DNA from 2 places in the Streptomyces sp. NPDC027189 genome. Region 1 is predicted to be linked to the other one. Evidence: riboswitches for the same ligand, from Rfam matches in the RefSeq annotation. Region 1 holds a riboswitch; the other holds the start of a gene.
What was found. Region 1 has a riboswitch for cobalamin ahead of nicT (Nickel transporter NicT). Riboswitches for the same ligand answer to the same signal wherever they lie in the genome.
Positions count from the first base shown of each region.

Region 1 (5,473 bases):
CTGGCCGTGACGTCGCGCTACTGGGATCGCGAGAAGAGCGAGTGGACCGACGGACACACCAACTTCTTCACGGTGTGGGCGAGGAGGACTCTGGCGACGAATGCGGGGGCGTCGCTGTCGGTGGGCGATCCGGTTGTCGTGCACGGCCGGCTGAAGGTACGCACGGAAACGCGCGACGGCCAGAGCTGGACCTCGGCGGACGTCGACGCGGCCGCGATCGGACACGATCTCTCGCGAGGCACGTCCGCCTTCCGACGAGCGTCCAAGGGGGACATGGGATCGGCTCCGGCTGCTCAGCCGGAGCCGAGTTGGGAAACGGAGCCACCGGCTGACCCCGAGGCCGCGCCCCAACAGCGGCCCGAGCCCGCCGGAGTGACGTGATGTCAGGGAAGCGCACATCCTGACCGAACTGCGGCTTATCGACAAATGCATTGCGAACGATCCTCATGGATTTGTCGATAAGCGCAGCTCACAGCTGTGTGAGCGATAACGATTCCGAGTCGGATCGGTTATCGGATGACATGCCTGGGGAGCGTGGTGCGCCGCGTCCTTAGGATGCCGGACATAGCTCTCGGGGCTTCTGATTCTGCTGGCGGGACCGTCCCCCCACGTCAACGGGTCCTGCACGAAGGGGAATTCTGTGCTTTCTTCGCTGTCTGCGTTGTCCACGCGCAGGCGAGGGGCCGCCCGCCTCGCCGCCGCGACGTTGGTGTCGGGGCTCGTCGCCGCCGGGGCGATCGCCTCCGCCGGTACGGCCGTTGCCGACGAGACTCCGCAGAGCCTGGGCGGCGCGACCGCCACCATTGGCGACCTGAAGACGTACGGGTCCGCGGTCATCCATGACAACGGCGAGGACGAGTGGGTGTCCGCGGGGTTGTTCGAGATGTCCGTCGACAACGGCGGCATGCTGCAGACCTACTGCATCGACATCCACAACCCGACGCAGCGGGATGCCAAGTACCAGGAAACCCCCTGGAGCGGTACGTCGCTGAACGGCAACAAGAACGCGGGCAAGATCCGCTGGATCCTGCAGAACTCCTACCCGCAGGTGAACGATCTCGCGGCGCTCGCCGAGAAGGCCGGCGTCGCAGGCCTCACCGAGAAGGACGCGGCGGCCGGAACTCAGGTGGCCATCTGGCGGTACTCGGACGGCGCCGACGTGGACGCGGTGGATCCGCAGGCGGAGAAGCTGGCGGACTATCTGCAGAAGAGCGCGCGGAACCTGGCGGAGCCCAAGGCCTCATTGGCCCTCGGCCCCGCCGCGGTCTCCGGCCACGCCGGTGAGAAGCTCGGCCCGGTCACGGTGCACACCAACGCGGACAGCGTGACGGTGACGCCGCCCTCGGACGCCACCGCCGGCGGGGTGAAGATCGTCGACAAGGACGGCAAGGCAATCGCCTCCGCGGTCGACGGCAGCCGGCTCTACTTCGACGTGCCGAAGGACGCCGCGGACGGTGCGGCATCGCTGACCGTGCAGGCGTCCACCACCGTGCCGGTCGGCCGCGCCTTCACCTCGGAGACCCGCAGCCAGACACAGATCCTCGCGGGCTCCAGCGAGTCGACGGTCTCCGCGTCGGCGACCGCGAACTGGGCCGAGAAGGGCGCGATACCCGCCCTGTCCGCCGAGAAGAACTGCGCCAAGGGTGGCGTGGACATCACGGCGGCCAACAAGGGCGACGAGGCGTTCACCTTCGAGCTGATGGGGATCGAGCACACCATCGAGGCGGGCACGTCCCAGACGGTGACCGTCCCGCTGCAGGAGGACCAGGCCTACGACTTCACGATCAACGGGCCGAACGGCTTCTCGAAGCGGTTCAAGGGCGTGCTCGACTGCAAGACCCAAAGCAGCACGAGCGACATCTCGACCCAGACGGTCAGTGAGCCGAGTCCGGCGACGGTGGGCGGCACCTCCACCGGGGGCACCGACCTCGCCGAGACCGGCGGTTCCAACGCGACCCCGATCATCGCGGGCATAGCCATCGCCCTCGTGGTGATCGGCGGCGCGGCGACGCTCTTCGTCCGCAAGAAGCAGGCGCGGGTCCAGGACTGAACGACACAGCACCTTGGCAACTCAACAGTGAATGACCGCACCACGGTGACTCCGTGAGCCCGCGGCCCCGGCAAGCCCCCCAGGCATCCGGGGCCGCACCCATTCCGGGCTCCGCCGCGCGGGGCGGCTCAACCCTTGTCGGACGCGCAGTGTTCGAGGAGTTCGGCGGTCGCGCCGTCGGTCACCCGGTAGTCATCTTCGCAGGGGACCCCATGTGATCTTCAATACCTGCGTAGGTGTGCAGCTGTGCGGGGGAGTCAGTCCGACCCTAGGGTTGGTGGGCCGTGGTGTTCGGGAAGACCGGTGACGGCCCCTCAGGGGGCCCAGGCCGGAGCGGCCCTCGCCACTGTGATCGGGGGAAGTTCCCGTCCCGTGCCTCCCTCGGGCGGCGCCACTGGCCGCGAGGCCGGGAAGGTAGGGGCAGGCACGTGTACCCGTAAGCCAGGAGACCGGCCACGGCATCTCACGAACTGATCCACGAGGTGCTGGAGCGTGACCGTATGACCCTGCCCGCGCAGTCGTCCCCCGCGACCGGGTTCCGGTGGCGCCGCGAGGACACCGTCCGAACCGCTGCACTTCTGGCTGTGATCGCGGCGTTGCACATCGTCGCGTTCGGCATCCTGTTCCTGCTCGTCGTGCCGGAGCACTACGAGGTCGGCTCCAAGGCGTTCGGCATCGGCTTGGGCGTCACCGCCTACACCCTGGGCATGCGGCACGCCTTCGACGCCGACCACATCGCCGCCATCGACAACACCACCCGCAAACTGATGGCCGACGGGAAGCGGCCGGTGTCGGTGGGCTTCTGGTTCGCGCTCGGGCACTCCAGCGTGGTGGTCCTGCTCGCCGCGCTCATCGCCGGAGGCACCCAGCTGGCCGGACGCATCATGAACGAGGGCTCCAGCACGCACCAGGTGCTCGGCGTCATGGGCACCACGGTCTCCGGGTCCTTCCTCTACCTGATCGCCGCCCTCAACCTCGTCGCGCTGATCGGCATCCTGCGGGTCTTCCGGGCGATGCGGGCGGGCACGTACAACGAGGAGGAGCTCGAACAGCACCTGGATTCCCGGGGGTTCATGAACCGGATCCTCGGCCGCTTCACGAAGTCCATCACGCGGCCGGGGCAGATGTTCCCGCTGGGCTTTCTCTTCGGGCTCGGCTTCGACACCGCCACCGAGGTCACGCTGATGGTGATGGCGGGCAGCGGCGCGGCGGCCGGACTGCCCTGGTACGCCATCCTGTGCCTGCCGCTGCTGTTCGCGGCGGGGATGAGCCTGTTCGACACGCTGGACGGCACGTTCATGAACTTCGCCTACCAGTGGGCGTTCTCCAACCCGGTGCGCAAGGTCTTCTACAACCTCACCATCACCGGCCTGTCCATCGCGGTGGCCTTCTTCATCGGCACCATCGAACTGGTGGGCGTGCTGCACGACAAGCTCGACCTGCGCGACGACGTGACCGGCTGGATCGCGGGGCTCGACCTGGACAACGTCGGGTACATCATCGTAGGCCTGTTCGTGGTCGTCTGGGCCGCGGCCGTGGCGTACTGGCGACTGGCCAAGGTCGAGCAGCGGTGGGCGGTCCGCCCCGCCGACGGGAGTTGAGACCGGCGGGTGCGGCAGCGCCCATCGACTGGGTGGCAGCCGCCCCCGTTTCCCCGGCTAGGAGCGGGCGCTCCGGCCGCGCGCGAGGGCGAATCCGGCCGCGGCCAGGCCGAGCACGCCCACGATCAGGCCGGCGATGCCGAGGCCGCGAGCGGTCGAGTCACTGCTCTTGCTGCTCGCGGCCGAGCTCTTATCCGATCCCGAACTCGACGACGAGGCCGCGCCGGAGGGCTCCCCGGAGGAGTCCTCCCCCGCGGCCTTGGCGGTCAGCGTGAGCACCGGCGCCGGGCTCTCCGGCTCCTCGCCGCCCTTCGGTGTCTCCTCGATCCACCGGACGACATTGCCGTCCGAGTAGGTCTGCAGCGTCTTGAACTCCAACTGGTCGGAATCGTCGGGAAGTTGACCGAAGGCGACGTTGAAGTCCTGGAACTCGCCGTGGCGGATCCGGCCGCCGGTCCAGGTGATCTCGGAGACGGCGTCGGTGATCGTGCCGTCGTCGGTCTTGATGGGCGTCTTGAGCTTGGTGGTCGTCACCTTCGCGGTCCAGCCGGACTGCGGAGTGACCAGGACACCCAGGACCGGGTGGTCGGTGGGCAGGAAGACCTGCACCTTTGTGGTGCTGGCGGTGTCCTCCTCGTTGGGGACGCGGAAGGTCAGCACGCCGTCCGTGGCGCCCTTGGCGTAGCTCTCGGGGTGGACCGTCACATGCGCGAAGGCCGCGCCCGCGGCGGTCAGGACTCCGGCCGTGGTGAGGGCAGCGACAAGGCCGGCTCGGCGCAGGGTGGTGCGTGTCGGGGACATCAGGGGAACTCCGTACTGGTGTGGATGCGGTCAGGGCGTGTACGCGAGCCCGGCCGGCGGTCCCCGACGGGAGACGGCGTGCCGCAGCAGCATCTGCCGCAGTGACCACGTCTCAAAGGCGTTCCGGCGTATGACGTCCTGCTGGGCCGGTGCGGGAGACGGTCCCGTCCGCACCCGCCACCACGCCGCAAGCCCCGGCACGAGCGCCACGGCCCACCGCAGCAGGGACCACAACGCGGCCTCGCCGCGCCGCAGCCACCAGGTCGCGAGCAGGGCAGCGGTCACATGCGCGGCCGTGGCGTGGGGCGTCAGGGCGTGTGCGTGCGGGTGCATCATGTGCGCCCCGTGCATGTTCATCGCCATACGCGGGTGGGCGACCTCGAACCCTAGGTGGAGTCCGGCCTGCGCGGCCAGCATTCCGCCACCGATCCCGAGCAGCGAACGCTCCCGGGCGCCCAGCAGAGAGCCGGCCGCGAAGACGGCGAGGAACCCGGCACCGTCCGCCCACAGCGGCGGTGCGTCCCCCGTCGCCAGCCCGTGCCCGCCGGCGGCCAGCAGCACGCACAGCACGGCGAACACCGCCGCGCGCAAGCTCCGTACTGCCAGGGACGCACTCATGGAGCCCAGATACTGCCACGGGGAGCGCGCGGCCGTCGGGGCTTCCCCCGGAGCCGCCTCCTCCTGGGCGGCCGGGGTGCACTTTCCTGGCTCGGGTAGGGTCTTGACTCAGCGTGGGAGGGACCTGACATGCAACTTCGCTGTGCCGTGCTGGACGACTTTCAGGGCGTCGCGACCGAGATGGCGGACTGGTCGCCGATCGCGGACGAGGTGGAGGTCGTCGGCTACGGCGACCACTTCACGGACGAAGACGCTCTGGCCGCCGCGCTCGCGGACTTCGACATCGTCGTCACCCTGCGCGAGCGGGTTCCCTTCCCCGCCTCGCTGCTGGCCCGGCTGCCGCGGCTGAGGCTGCTGATCGCCTCCGGAATGCGCAACACGGTGATCGACTACGCGGCCGCCG
Region 1 is NZ_JBVHRI010000004.1:435,378-440,850, forward strand. Features, by position in the region: gene ACZ4RZ_RS12875 (single-stranded DNA-binding protein) at 1-381, shown strand, start outside; gene ACZ4RZ_RS12880 (Cys-Gln thioester bond-forming surface protein) at 662-2,050, shown strand; cobalamin riboswitch at 2,319-2,522, shown strand; gene nicT (Nickel transporter NicT) at 2,551-3,651, shown strand; gene ACZ4RZ_RS12890 (YcnI family copper-binding membrane protein) at 3,709-4,452, opposite strand; gene ACZ4RZ_RS12895 (hypothetical protein) at 4,483-5,070, opposite strand; gene ACZ4RZ_RS12900 (D-2-hydroxyacid dehydrogenase family protein) at 5,200-5,473, shown strand, end outside.

Region 2 (5,473 bases), on a different contig from region 1:
TATGGCCCGTGATCACAAACCATTCCGTCGCCGTGTCCGCGTCATCGCGGCAACGGCCATCGTGGGGGCGCTCACCGCGGGTGGGACCGCCCTCGTCGCGGTTCCGGCCTCCGCGGCGAGCAAGCCCAAAGGGCACGACGTCTCCTCGCACCAGAAGAACGTCGACTGGCAAAGCGCGAAAGCAAAGGGCGCCCGGTTCGTCTACGTCAAGGCGACCGAGTCCCACACGTACCGCAATCCGTACTTCAGCCGGCAGTACAACGGCGCGCGCAACGCGGGCATCCTCCGCGGCGCCTATCACTTCGCGGTGCCGAACAAGTCGTCCGGCACCGCCCAGGCCGCGTACTTCGTGCGCAACGGCGGCGCCTGGCACTCGGACGGCTGGACGCTGCCGCCCGCGCTGGACATCGAGTACAACCCGTACGGCAAGCGCAAGTGCTACGGCCTGAGCAAGGCCAGGATGGTGAGCTGGATCAAGGCGTTCAGCAACGAGGTCAAGCGGGAGACCGGCCGACGTCCGGTGATCTACACGACCACGCACTGGTGGAACAACTGCACCGGCGGCAGTCGCGCCTTCGCCGCGAACCACGCCCTGTGGCTCGCCCGCTACGACTCGGCGGACGCGGGTGCACTGCCCGCCGGCTGGTCGTACTGGACGTTCTGGCAGTACGCCAACCGCGGCAGCCTGCCGGGTGACCAGAATCTCTTCAACGGGTCCATGACCTCGCTCAAGAGGCTCGCGCGGGGCTAGAGGCTGATAGCGGAGCCCGATATTCCGCCCTTGTTCGAGACGCCGGGCCGCCCCTCCGTCAAAAACGGAGGGGCGGCCCACCGCTTGAGACACCCCACGGCCCGCCCCAGTTCATCTTCCGTTCACTCAGGTTGCCTACGGTCCACCTGCCACTGACGTCAAAGAGAAGCCTGGGTAAATGGAACACATCACGCTCCTCCTCGGAATCGTGATCGTCACCGCTCTCGTGTTCGATTTCACGAACGGTTTCCACGACACTGCCAACGCGATGGCGACGACCATCTCGACCGGCGCTCTGAAGCCCAAGACGGCGGTGGCCATGTCCGCCGTGCTGAACCTCGTCGGTGCGTTCCTCTCCGTCGAGGTCGCCAAGACGATCTCCGGCGGGATGATCAACGAAGAGGGCATCCGCACCGAAGTGATCTTCGCGGCGCTCGTCGGCGCCATCCTCTGGAATCTGCTGACCTGGCTCCTGGGTCTGCCCTCCAGCTCCTCCCACGCACTCTTCGGCGGCCTGATCGGCGCCGCGGTCATGTCGGCCGGCTGGTCGTCCGTGAACGGCTCGACCGTTGTCACCAAGGTGCTGATCCCCGCGGTCGCCGCGCCCATCGTGGCCGGACTCGCCGCGATGCTGGCCACCCGGCTGACGTACAGGATCGGCAACCGCGCCGAAGAGAAGGCGACCGCCAAGGGCTACCGCGCCGGCCAGATCGCCTCCGCCGGCCTGGTCTCGCTGGCGCACGGCACGAACGACGCCCAGAAGACGATGGGCATCATCACCCTGGCCCTGGTCACCGGCGGCGTCCTCGCCCCGGGCTCGAACCCTCCCACCTGGGTCATCGTCTCGGCCGGTACGGCCATCGCGCTCGGCACCTACCTGGGCGGCTGGCGCATCATCCGCACCATGGGCAAGGGTCTGACGGACCTCGCGCCGCAGCAGGGCTTCGCCGCCCAGACCAGTGCCGCGACCGCCATCCTGGCCTCCTCGCACATCGGCTTCTCCCTCTCCACCACCCAGGTCTGCTCCGGCGCCGTGATGGGCTCCGGCCTCGGCCGCAAGGGCGGTGTCGTCCGCTGGTCGACCGCGACCCGGATGTTCGTCGCGTGGGGTCTGACACTGCCGGCCGCCGGTCTGGCCGGTGCCTCCGCCGAGTTCCTCACCAAGCAGGGCACGTGGGGCATCGTCGCCACGGGCGTGCTGCTCGTCGCGGGCGCCGGGGTCATCTGGACTCTCTCCCGCCGCCAGCCGGTCACCGTCGACAACGTGAACGACGTCGCCGCCGAGCCCGCGGGCGTCGTCACCACGGCGATCGCCGCGGTCACCCCGCCGCCGGCCGGTTCGATGGCCACGGCCGACACCGACCTGAAGACCACCATCCCGGCCCCGGACGCGGAGCCCACCCGCCCGGCCACGGTGTAAGGAAAGAACAGCATGAACATCGACTGGGCAGCCCTCGCCTCCGTCTTCGGAGTCAGCCTCCTCACCACCGTGGCCCTCGTCGGCCTCTTCACCCTCGGCATCGTCGGCCTCTCGAAGCGAGAGTCGGCGTCGGCCCAGGGCGGCTCCGCCGCTCTCGCGGTCACCGGCGCCTACGCCTGCTTCGCGGCGTGCGCGGCGGCGGTGGCGTACGGGATCTTCATCATCGTGGCCTGACGCCCGCGCACCCTCGCCGAGTGCCCTGCCGGACCTCCCTCACGGGAGCGACCGGCAGGGCACTCGCATGTCCGGATACGGCCACTTCCGAGGGCATGCCCCGGCAGTCTCCCCAGGCCTCACTCGGTCGCGTACATCACCGGACCTTCCCTCTCGTCACCAGAGCCCCAGAACGACTACGTCACGGAACCGATATCCGGCGCCGCGCACCGGGAGCGCCGAGCACGTACAAAAACGCCTGCCACTGGGGTCGGGAGAAGACGACACGTCCCCCGCGCCGGTTCCACGAGTCGCGGACCAGCACCGCGTTCCCGGAGACCGCCACTTCGACGCACTCGTCGTCCCCACTGTGGCTGCTGGTGTGCCAGCGCAGCACGGACGGGTTCCTGTGGCCCACACCGACCCCCTCCTGCCCGAGAGCAGGCGCCCCCCGCGCTGGACCGCTCGCCCCTTGTCGCAAACCAGTCCAGGAAAGCCTGATTTGACCGCCTAGGGGAAAACCGGCCCGCTGGTCGGCCCTGTGGGCCTCAGCACACTCTCCCCTCGCAGGTCAACAGCAAGTTGACGGGTCTTCCGACCCCGTGGTGGACTGCCCGAGCCAAGTACGGCGACATGAGAGGAAGCCGGTGCGAGTCCGGCGCGGTCCCGCCACTGTCACCGGGGAAGTAAGTCCCCGGGAGCCAGGAACTCTCACCGCCGGTCTCGTCGAACCAGGGCGTGGACACCCTGAGTGAGGACATATCGCCATGCGCGGCTGCCCAAGTTCTGTGCGAACGACGCGAACTACGCGAACGACAGTTGTGCCCGACCTGACGGTCGGCTGAAGCGGTGCGTGCCGATCGCGTCTTCGCGTACGGCGCCGCCGCCGGCCTTCTCGGTGACCTGCTGCTCGGCGACCCTCGCCGGGGGCATCCGGTCGCCGCGTTCGGGCGGGCCGCGGGAGCCGTGGAGCGGGTGCTGTGGCGGGACCACCGCGGGTGGGGCGCGCTGCACACCGCCGTGTGCGTGGGCGGTGCCACCGGGCTCGCGGCGCTGGCCCGTCATTCCGTACGCCGGTCCCGTACCGCCTCCATCGCACTGACCGCCGCCGCCACTTGGGCCGTCGTCGGAGGGACCTCCCTCGGGCGCGAGGCGCGCGCGATCGGCGACGCGCTCGCGGTCGGCGATGCCGAGGTGGCCCGGGAGCGGCTGCCCCATCTGTGCGGGCGTGATCCGCAGGCACTGGACAGCGACGGCATCGCGCGAGCGGTCGTCGAGTCCGTCGCCGAGAACACCTCCGATGCCGTGGTGGGCGCCTTGGTGTGGGGGGCCCTCGGCGGTGTGCCGGGGCTCGTCGCCTTTCGTGCCGTGAACACGCTCGACGCCATGGTCGGGCACAAGTCCCCCAAGTACCGGCGGTACGGGTGGGCTTCCGCGCGGCTCGACGATGTCGCGGGCTGGCCGGGGGCGCGCTTGACCGCCGTGCTCACCACCGTCGCGGGACGCGACCCGCGCGGGGCCGTGCGCGCCTGGCGCGCGGACGCGCACAAGCATCCGAGTCCCAACGCGGGGCCCGTGGAGGCGTCGTTCGCGGGGGCGCTCGGGGTACGGCTCGGGGGGACCCTCTCGTACGGGGGACGGCTTGAGCACCGGCCCGTGCTCAACGGGGAGGGCCGAGCTGTTGCGGTGCGCGACATCGAACGGGCCGTGCGGTTGTCGCGACGGGTGAGCTGGCTGGCGCTGGGGGCGAGCGCGGCGGGGGCTCTGCTGTGGGGTCGGGTGACAAGGCACCCGGCGCTACGGGCTGTGCCCACCCTCCCCCAAGCTCTCGGCTTCGCTCGACCAGGAGGGACCCCCAACGCCCTGCGGAACGACTGCCCACAGCGTTGGAGGACGACATCATGACGGGTCGTGGACTGCTCATCGCCGGAACCACCTCCGACGCCGGCAAGAGCGTCGTGACCGCCGGGGTCTGCCGGTGGCTGGTGCGGCAGGGCGTCAAGGTCGCGCCGTTCAAGGCGCAGAACATGTCGCTGAATTCGTTCGTGACGCGCGAGGGCGCCGAGATCGGGCGCGCGCAGGCCATGCAGGCGCAGGCCGCGCGCGTGGAGCCCACCGCGCTCATGAATCCCGTACTCCTCAAGCCGGGGAGCGACCGGAGCAGTCAGGTCGTCCTCATGGGCAAGCCCGTGGGGGAGCTCTCGGCGCGCGGCTACCACGGAGGGCGGCAGGAGCAACTCCTCGGGACCGTGCTGGACTGCCTCGCCGAGTTGCGGGGCACGTATGACGCGGTGATCTGCGAGGGGGCCGGCAGTCCTGCCGAGATCAATCTGCGGCGTACCGACATCGTGAACATGGGGATCGCCAGGAATGCCCGGCTCCCTGTGCTCGTCGTCGGCGACATCGACCGCGGGGGCGTGTTCGCCTCGTTCTTCGGAACGGTCGCGCTGCTGTCGCCCGAGGACCAGGAGCTCGTCGCCGGGTTCCTCGTCAACAAGTTCCGCGGGGACGTCTCCCTGCTGGAGCCCGGACTCGAGATGCTGCACGGCCTCACCGGGCGGCGCTCGTACGGCGTCCTGCCCTTCCGGCACGGCCTCGGCATCGACGAGGAGGACGGGCTGCGGCTCGCTTTTAGATCAAACACAGTGCTGCGCGGGGCGGTCCGGGAGTCGGAGGTCACCTCCCCCGTCGGCGAGGACATCCTCCGGGTCGCGGTCTGCGCGATCCCGCTCATGTCCAACTTCACGGACGTGGACGCGCTGGCCGCCGAGCCGGGTGTCGTCGTGCGGTTCGTGGACCGGGCCGAGGAGCTGGCCGACGCGGACCTCGTCGTCATACCGGGAACCCGGGGGACGGTGCAGGCGCTGGAGTGGCTGCGAGAGCGCGGACTGGCGGACGCAATCGCGCGCAGAGCCGCCGAGGGACGGCCCGTACTGGGCATCTGCGGTGGCTTCCAGGTGCTCGGCGAGCACATCGACGACGAGGTCGAAAGCCGCCGAGGCCAGGTGGACGGCCTCGGACTCCTCCCCGTGCGCGTGCGGTTCGCGCGCGAGAAGACCCTCACCCGGCCCGTCGGCGAGGCGCTCGGC
Region 2 is NZ_JBVHRI010000003.1:76,179-81,651, forward strand. Features, by position in the region: gene ACZ4RZ_RS08170 (lysozyme) at 2-751, shown strand; gene ACZ4RZ_RS08175 (inorganic phosphate transporter) at 930-2,171, shown strand; gene ACZ4RZ_RS08180 (hypothetical protein) at 2,184-2,405, shown strand; gene ACZ4RZ_RS08185 (DUF397 domain-containing protein) at 2,587-2,802, opposite strand; cobalamin riboswitch at 2,974-3,114, shown strand; gene ACZ4RZ_RS08190 (cobalamin biosynthesis protein) at 3,234-4,289, shown strand; gene ACZ4RZ_RS08195 (cobyric acid synthase) at 4,286-5,473, shown strand, end outside.
Region 2: it holds a riboswitch for cobalamin, as region 1 does, so the genes downstream of both, ACZ4RZ_RS08190 (cobalamin biosynthesis protein) here and nicT (Nickel transporter NicT) in region 1, are expected to answer to the same signal.